2 regions of the Kitasatospora sp. NPDC057198 genome follow, and region 1 is predicted to be linked to the other one. Evidence: predicted binding sites of a transcription regulator. Region 1 holds the regulator's gene; the other holds the start of a gene.
What was found. The regulator HspR, encoded in region 1, represses chaperone genes until heat shock. The targets are predictions, from matches to a motif close to TTGAGNNNNNNNNNCTCAA.
Positions count from the first base shown of each region.

Region 2: the regulator HspR is predicted to act here: its motif matches at 1,763-1,781, upstream of lon (endopeptidase La).

Region 1 covers NZ_JBHUWH010000025.1:6,468-10,843, reverse strand. Annotated here, with positions in the region: gene ACFUEL_RS05235 (helix-turn-helix domain-containing protein) at 127-1,155, opposite strand; gene ACFUEL_RS05230 (heat shock protein transcriptional repressor HspR) at 1,362-1,898, opposite strand; gene dnaJ (molecular chaperone DnaJ) at 1,906-3,054, opposite strand; gene grpE (nucleotide exchange factor GrpE) at 3,191-3,781, opposite strand; gene dnaK (molecular chaperone DnaK) at 3,778-4,376, opposite strand, start outside.
Region 2 covers NZ_JBHUWH010000293.1:3,817-8,192, reverse strand. Annotated here, with positions in the region: gene ACFUEL_RS27120 (response regulator transcription factor) at 1-578, opposite strand, end outside; gene ACFUEL_RS27115 (rhomboid-like protein) at 888-1,607, shown strand; gene lon (endopeptidase La) at 1,804-4,197, shown strand; gene ACFUEL_RS27105 (GtrA family protein) at 4,288-4,376, shown strand, end outside.

The sequences.
Region 1 (4,376 bases):
TTCGACAGCGCGTGGCCCATGACGGTCGGCATGGAGGTGTGAACTCCGGGAGCCGGTCGATCCGTTGCCGCTGAAGCCAGGAGTGGTCGTCCCTCGCAGGGCTGTGCACGGCCTTGCGAGGGGGTTTCAGGCCTCTGCCGACAGCTCCTCGGACGCGCTGATGATCGACTGGTCCGGCTCCTGGGCGAGTTTCCAGCCGAGTTGGAAGAGCGTGTCGACACCGTAGTCCTCCCGCATCTCGGCGATGTGGCGGGCCAGGGTCCGTTCGCTCAGGCCGAGGTTCCGGGCGATGACCCGGTGGCCGATGCCCTGTGCCATGAATCGGACGATCTGCCGACGCAGGCTCGACAGGACCTGGGGTGGGATCTCCCGGTTGGCGTGGAACGGTATCGCACGCTCCCAGAGCGACTCGAAGAGCTGGATCAGGTAGGCGACGACCGCGTGGTCCTTGACGAACGCGGCCTGGGTCATGTCCTCGCTGCCGGGGATCACGGCGGTCTTGCGATCGGCGATGATCATGATGGAGAACGGCTCGCCCAGGGTGCGGATCTGGCTGCCCGCGGCCGTCATCGTCTCCACGTACTCCAGAGTGGGGCTGGAGTATCTGGCGCTGGGCTGGTAGATGCTCCGGGTGGTCCCTCCACGGCGGAGAACCCCTCGATCCCGGTCGAACGCGCTTCGCAGCGCCTCCGCACTGCGCCCGCCGCCGGGTTGGGCGGTCATGAGTTCGTGCGTGCAGCTGTCGACCAGCATGGCCAGGCGTTGGTTGATCGACTGGTATCCGTGGACGTATTCGATTTTGCTGCTGGCCTCGGTCTGGCCGCTCAACTCGCTGAACGCGTCGCCCAGATCCCGCAGGTCGGCCGACAGCGCCACTGAGCGGTGGAGCAACTGGGCCGCCTCCCGCTGCCACGAGCTGCTCAGTGATATGGACAGGGCCCGGGGGTCGACCGCCACCACGTCCGAGTGGTCGTCCGTGTCGTGGATCAGGAGTCCGAAATCGAGCAACTCCTGGATCTGCTTTTCCGCCGCCTGGTGTTCGCGAGTCTTGGCCCGACCGCCGGAGCGCACAATGGACAGGTACACCTCACGTGCGCCGGCGGAGAGCAGCTCGTCCGCAGAATGGCCTGCTCCGGAGTCACGGGTTATGCGCATTGACTACTCCCCTCCGTGGTGGCCTTGTGTGCGGCGGTGCACGGCCAGCCTGGTGGCCAGTAGGGATCATAGGCAAAATCACCCGGCTGCGGATTCTGCGGGCGGCGCGTTCTTCCCCTGCGAAGACTCTCCCAGTACGACGCCGCCGTCGACACCCCCCGAACGGGAGGTGTCGACGGCTCGACGTCGGGTTGCGGCCGCGCTGCTCAGCGCCTGGGCCGCCACACCACCAGCGCGCTGGACTGCTGGACCTGCTGGTAGGGCACCAGGTCGCGGCGGTAGGAGGCGTGGACGGCGGCCTCCCGCTGCTGCAGGGTCGCGGCCGCGCCCTCCAGGGCGTCGACGAGCTCGGCGACCCGGGACTGCAGGGCGGCGACCTGGTTCTCCAGCTCGATGATCCGCTTGATGCCGGCCAGGTTGATGCCCTCGTCCTGGGAGAGCCGCTGGACCTCGCGCAACTGCTGGATGTCCCGGGCCGAGTAGCGGCGCCCGCGCCCGGCGGTGCGGTCGGGGCTGACCAGGCCGAGGCGGTCGTACTGGCGGAGGGTCTGCGGGTGCAGGCCGGAGAGCTCGGCGGCGACGGAGATGACGTAGACCGGGGTGTCCTCGGTGAGGACGTACGGCGGGGCGGCGGCGCGCGGGCGGCCGCCGCCGGGCAGGCCCTCGCCGAGGCCGGGGCCGGGGCCGATCCGGCCGGTGACGCCGGGGCCGTCGCCGTGGCTACTGTCGGGGTGGGGACTCATCGGGCTCTCACGCTCCCTCCGCCGCCTTGAACAGGGCGGCTCGCGGGTCGTCCGAGGCGGTGGCCTCGCGGTACTGCTCCAGTGCGGTCAGCGCGTCTCCGTCGACGTGCTTGGGCACCGTGACCTCCACGGTGACCAGCAGGTCGCCGCGGGTGCCGTCCTTGCGGGTGGCGCCCTTGCCGCGGGCCCGCATGGTCAGGCCGTTCGCGCTGCCGGGCGGCAGCTTGAGCTTCACGGCCGGGCCGTTCAGGGTCGGCACCTCGATGGTGCCGCCGAGCGCGGCCTCTGGGAAGCTCACCGGCACGGTCACCGTCAGGTTGTCGCCCTTGCGCCCGAACACCGGGTGCGAGTCGACGTGCACGGTGACGTACAGGTCTCCGGGCTGGCCGCCGCGCTCGCCCTGGGCGCCCTTGCCCTTGAGCCTGATCCGCTGGCCGTCCTGCACCCCGGCCGGGATGCGGACCTGCATGGTGCGGGCCGAGGAGGCCCGGCCGCTGCCGTGGCAGACGGTGCACGGGTCGTCGACGATCATGCCGCGGCCCTTGCAGTCCCGGCAGGGCTCGGAGAGCGCGAAGGCGCCCTGGCCCCGGCTGACGGTGCCCGCGCCGACGCAGGTCGGACAGACCCGCGGGGTGGTGCCGGTCTTGGCGCCGGTGCCCGCGCAGGCGCGGCAGGCGGCCTGGGAGGTCATCCGCAGCGGCACCGTCGCGCCGTCCACGGCCTCCTCGAAGTTCAGCGTGACCTCGGTCTCGACGTCCGCGCCGCGCCGCGGCTGGGCGGTCTGCCGGCCGCCGCGGTTGAACAGGCCGCCGAACACGTCGCCGATCCCGCCGCCGCCCGAGCCGCCCCCGCCGTTGAACAGGTCGCCGAAGTCGAAGCCGCCGGCCGCGCCCGCCCCGCCAGGCCGGAAGCCGCCGCCCGCGAACAGCGAGCGGGCCTCGTCGTACTCCTTGCGCCGCTTCTCGTCGGAGAGCACGTCGTACGCCTCGGAGATGTCCTTGAACCGCTCCTCGGCCTTGGCGTCACCCTTGTTGGCGTCCGGGTGGAACTCGCGGGCCAGCTTGCGGTAGGTCTTCTTGATCTCTGCGGCGGTGGCGTCCTTGGGCACGCCGAGGACCTTGTAGTAGTCCTTCTCCACGTAGTCCTTAGCGCTCATGGCCTTTGACCGCCACCTCCCGGAATCCCGAAGTTCTGTTGCCTGTCGGCACCGCGGCGCGGTGCCCTGATACGGCGCTGCGGAGCCGGCCGCCGTACTGGACGACGTACGACTCCGCAGCGCACGGGGACTCTACTCAGCTGTCGGACGAACCGTCAGCCTTGTCGCCGTCCGGCTCGCCGGTGGTCTGGGTGCCCGGCTGGGGCTCCGCGACCGCGACCATCGCCGGGCGGATGATCCGCTCGCCGATCCGGTACCCGGGCTGGAGGATCTGCACGCAGGTGTCCTCCGTCACGTCCGACGAGTAGCTGTGCATCAGCGCCTCGTGGATCGTCGGGTCGAAGGGCTCGCCCTCCTTGCCGAACTGCTGCAGCCCGAGCTTGGCGACGACCGTCTCCAGCGACTCGGCGACCGACTTGAAGCCGCCCGTCACCTCGCCGTGCTCGCGGGCCCGGCCGATGTCGTCCAGCACCGGGACCAGCGACTCCAGGATGTTGGAGACGGCGATCTCGCGGACGGTGGAGCGGTCGCGCTCGACCCGCTTGCGGTAGTTCTGGTACTCGGCCTGGAGCCGCTGCAGGTCGGCGGTGCGCTCGCCGGCCTCGCGCTTGGCGGCGGCCAGCTCGTCGGCACCGGCGCCCGCGACGGCCTCCTCGGCTGCCTTGAGCACGGCCTCCTCGGCGGCGGAGTCGTCGCCGGGCTGCTCGCCCTGCGGCTTCTCCGTCATGCCGCACCGCCCTTGGGCTTCTCGTCGTCGACGATCTCGGCGTCGACCACGTCGTCGTCCTTGGCGCCCGCCTCACCGGCACCGGCCCCGGCCGCACCGGCCGCCGCGCCCGCGCCGTCGGCCTGCGCGTACAGCGCCGCGCCGAGCTTCTGGGCGGTGGTGGAGACCTTCTCGGTGGCGGTGCGGATGGCCGCGATGTCCTCGCCCTTGAGGGCTTCCTTGAGCTCGCCGATGGCGGTCTCGACCTCGGTCTTGACGTCGGCCGGGAGCTTGTCCGCGTTGTCCGCGATGAACTTCTCGGTCGAGTAGACGAGCTGCTCGCCCTGGTTGCGGGTCTCGACGGCCTCGCGGCGCTTGGTGTCCTCCTCCGCGTAGCGCTCGGCCTCCTCGCGCATGCGGTTGACCTCGTCCTTCGGCAGCGAGGAGCCGCCGGTGACGGTCATCTTCTGCTCCTTGCCGGTGCCGAGGTCCTTCGCGGCCACGTGCATGATGCCGTTGGCGTCGATGTCGAAGGTGACCTCGATCTGCGGCAGGCCGCGGGGGGCCGGCGGCAGGCCGGTCAGCTCGAACATGCCGAGCTTCTTGTTGTACGCCG
Region 2 (4,376 bases), on a different contig from region 1:
TGCTCGCGGGTCAGCACCGCGCGCGGCTGCGCGGCCAGGCAGGCCAGCAGGTCGAACTCGGTCGGCGTCAGGTGCACGTCGCCCGCGCCCAGCCGGACCCGGCGCTGCACGTGGTCGATCTCCAGCTCGCCGAAGCGCAGGGACCCCAGCGCGGGCGTGCGGGCCGCCTGCTGGGCGCGCTCGACCCGGCGCAGCAGCACGTTCACCCGGGCCGCCAGCTCGCGCATCGAGAACGGCTTGGTCATGTAGTCGTCCGCGCCGACGCCCAGACCCACCAGCAGGTCCGTCTCGTCGTCCCGCGCGGTCAGCATCAGCACCGGCACCGGGCGCTGGGCCTGGATCCGGCGGCACACCTCCAGGCCGTCGAAGCCCGGCAGCATGATGTCCAGCACCACCAGGTCCGGCTGCCAGGTGTGGAACCCGTCCACCGCGCCCGGCCCGTCGTGGGCCACCGCCACCTTGAAGCCCTCGGCCCCCAGCCGTGCCGCGATCGACTCCGCGATGGTGGGCTCGTCCTCCACGACGAGCACCCGTCGCTGGGTGCCCACCGGTCCACTGCTGATCGTCTCTTGCTGCATCTCTGTCACGGTCACGCCACCGCCCCCAGGGCTCGCGGGCCGGCCGCCTCGGGACGGCGGGCTCCGCTCGTAGTCGTCTTGTTTCCGTCGTGCTGTTCCGTCGTGGGTGTGCCCCGCCGGCGGACGCATCAGGTTTGGCAGGTCCCCGTTCGGACGGGCACGGGCCAGTACCTTACCCGCAGCGCTTGCGAGCTGTAGCGGTACGTGTGCGACCGGGGCGGGCCGGGGTGGAGGTCTTCACAGAAGTTCCTCAGACACCTCTCACCCGTCCCGCTTATGGTGGGCTGGACGAGGCGTTCGGGAGGCACCGTGACCAGCGCGGAACTGCGACGACGACTGATCAGGCCGGGACTGCGGGCCGTGCCCACCCCGCGGGCCAACCCGTTCGCGCTGGGTTACCTCGCACTGCTGCTCGGCACCACCCTCTACGCCCGCTTCGGCGACCCGGAGACCGTGCACCGGCTCCAGTCCCTCTCCTCCACCGACGCGCACAACCTGCTCGCCCACCCCGCGCTCTCCCTCGTCGGCAGCGGCCTGTGGGTCGCCGGACCGGTCTGGATGCCGTACTTCTGGGCCTTCGCCCTCACCGTCGCACCCCTGGAACGACGGATCGGCGGCCTTCGTGCCCTCGGCGTCTTCGGCGCCGGGCACGTCGCCGCGACCCTGCTCTCGCAGGGCGTCGTGGTCGCCGCGGTCGCCACCGACCACGCCGGGGCCGAACTGCTGGACGCGATGGACATCGGCGTCTCGTACGGGGTGCTGGCCTCGCTGGGCGCGCTCGCCGGGCTGCTCGGGCCGACCGGGCGGAAGGTCGCGCTCGGCGCGGGGCTCGCGCTGATCGGGCACCAGGTGGTCGGCGACGCCGACCTGGTCACCGGGGTCGGCCACCCGGCCGCGCTGGCGGTGGGCGTCGCGCTGTGGCCGGTCGTCCGCGGGGGCGGGGGCGGGCGGCCCTGGCGGGCGCGGCGCTCCCGGGGCGGCCGGGTCGCGGCGTGGGCGGGGCTCCGGCCCGTGCCGCGATCCTCCTGACCTGCTCCTCTCCTTCCCCGGCCCCGAGCGGGCCGGGAGGTGCTCCCGCACGCCCCTGACGGGGTGCGGGGTCTCTGTCGTGCGCCCGCTCCGCCGTGCGGGGGGTGTTCTCCGGGAGCGAACGCGGGGCGGGGAACAATCCCGGATCGCCAGACCTTAGTCAGGTCAGCTCAACTTCACTGACTGGGGAGAGATCATGGCATCGACGTCCGTTCCGCTCACTCTGCCTGTGCTGCCGCTCGACGACGAGGTGGTGCTCCCCGGCATGGTGGTCCCGCTGGAACTTTCGAATCCCGAGGTGCGGGCGGCCGTGGAGGCGGCCCGCGCCGGGAGCGCCGGGGGGAAGCCGCAGGTGCTGCTGGTGCCGCGGCTGGACGGGTCGTACGCGGCGGTGGGGGCGCTGGCGACGGTCGAGCAGGTGGGGCGGCTGGCGGACGGCGACCCGGCGGCGCTGGTGCGGGCCGTCCGGCGGGTGCGGATCGGGGCCGGGACGACCGGGCCCGGGGCCGCGCTGTGGGTGGAGACCACGCCGTTCAAGGAGTCGGACCAGGGGCTGCCGGTGGCCGGGCGGGCGGCCGAGCTGGTCAAGGAGTACAAGGCGCTGTCCACGCAGTGGCTGCGCCGCCGCGGGGCCTGGCAGATCGTCGACCGGGTGGCCGCGATCGAGGACGTCGGCGAGCTGGCCGACAACATCGGCTACGCGCCGTTCGCGACCGCCGAGCAGAAGCTGAAGGTGCTGCTGGAGGCGGACCGCCCGGCCCGGCTGGAGTACGCGCTGAGCCTGCTGCGCGAGCACCTCGCGGAGGAGGAGGTCAACGACACCATCCGCAAGGACGTCGAGGAGGGCGTGGCCAAGCAGCAGAAGGAGTTCCTGCTGCGCCGCCAGCTGGAGGCGGTGCGCAAGGAGCTGGCCGAGCTGAACGGCGAGAGCGACTCCGAGGAGGAGGACTACCGGGCCCGGGTCGAGGCCGCCGCGCTGCCGGAGAAGGTGCGCGAGGCGGCGCTCAAGGAGGTCGACAAGCTGGAGCGCGCCAGCGACCAGTCGCCCGAGGGCTCGTGGATCCGCACCTGGCTGGACACCGTGCTGGAGCTGCCCTGGAACGAGCGCTCCGAGGACGCGTACGACATCGCCGGCGCCCGCGCCGTGCTGGACGCCGACCACACCGGCCTGGCGGACGTGAAGGACCGGATCGTCGAGTACCTGGCGGTCCGCAAGCGCCGGGCCGACCGCGGCCTGGGCCAGATCGGCGGGCGGCGCGGGGGCGCGGTGCTGGCGCTGGTCGGCCCGCCCGGCGTCGGCAAGACCTCGCTGGGCGAGAGCGTCGCGAAGGCGATGGGCCGCTCGTTCGTCCGGGTCGCGCTCGGCGGCGTGCGGGACGAGGCGGAGATCCGCGGCCACCGCAGGACGTACGTGGGCTCGATCCCCGGCCGGATCGTCCGGGCGGTCAAGGAGGCCGGGACGATGAACCCGGTGGTGCTGCTGGACGAGATCGACAAGGTCGGCTCGGACTACCGGGGCGACCCGGCGGCCGCCCTGCTGGAGGTCCTCGACCCGGCGCAGAACCACACCTTCCGGGACCACTACCTGGAGGTCGAGCTCGACCTCTCGGACGTGGTGTTCCTCGCCACCGCGAACGTGCTGGAGGCCATCCCCGAGCCGCTGCTGGACCGGATGGACCTCGTCCGGCTGGACGGCTACACCGAGGACGAGAAGGTCGCCATCGCCCGCGACCACCTGCTGCCCCGGCAGCTCGCCAAGGCGGGCCTGGGCGGGGACGAGCTGACGGTGGACGAGGCGGCGCTGCGGAAGCTGGCCGCCGAGTACACCCGGGAGGCGGGCGTCCGGAACCTGGAGCGGTCGATCGCGCGGATCCTGCGCAAGGTCGCCGCGCAGACCGAGCTGGGCGAGCGCGAGCTGCCCGCCGCGGTCGGCGCGGACGACCTGCGGGCCCTGCTGGGCCGGCCGCACCACGTGCCGGAGGCGGCGCAGGAGCCGGCCGAGCGGCGCACCGCGGTGCCGGGCGTGGCGACCGGCCTGGCGGTCACCGGGGCCGGCGGCGACGTCCTCTACATCGAGGCGTCGCTGGCGGACGCCGAGACCGGCTCGACCGGGCTGACCCTGACCGGCCAGCTGGGCGACGTGATGAAGGAGTCGGCGCACATCGCGCTCTCCTACCTGCGCTCGCGCGGCGCCGAGCTGGAGCTGCCGGTGACCGGGCTGCGCGAGCGGGGCATCCACCTGCACGTGCCGGCCGGGGCGGTGCCGAAGGACGGCCCGAGCGCGGGCGTCACGATGACCACGGCGCTGGCCTCGCTGCTGTCCGGCCGCCGGGTGCGCACCGACGTGGCGATGACCGGTGAGGTGTCGCTGACCGGCCGGGTGCTGCCGATCGGCGGGGTCAAGCAGAAGCTGCTGGCCGCCGACCGGGCCGGGATCACCACGGTGGTCATCCCCAAGCGCAACGAGGCGGACCTGGACGACGTCCCCGCCGAGGTGCTGGAGCGCCTGTCGGTGCACCCGGTGTCGGACGTCCGGGAGGTGCTGCGGCTCGCGCTGGAGCCGGCGGAGGTGCTGGTGGCGGCGGCCTGACGGGCGCCGGGGGCCCCGGGAGGCGCGGGAACACGCGTACTTCCGAGGCCCCTGGTGGTTGCCGGTCCGGGCCCATGGGACACTTCCCGCATGCCGTCCCCTACGCAGCGCGCGCTGACCGCCATCCCGGAGCGCTACCGCCCGTTCCTGGTCAAGCACCGCAAGCTGGTGAAGTTCCT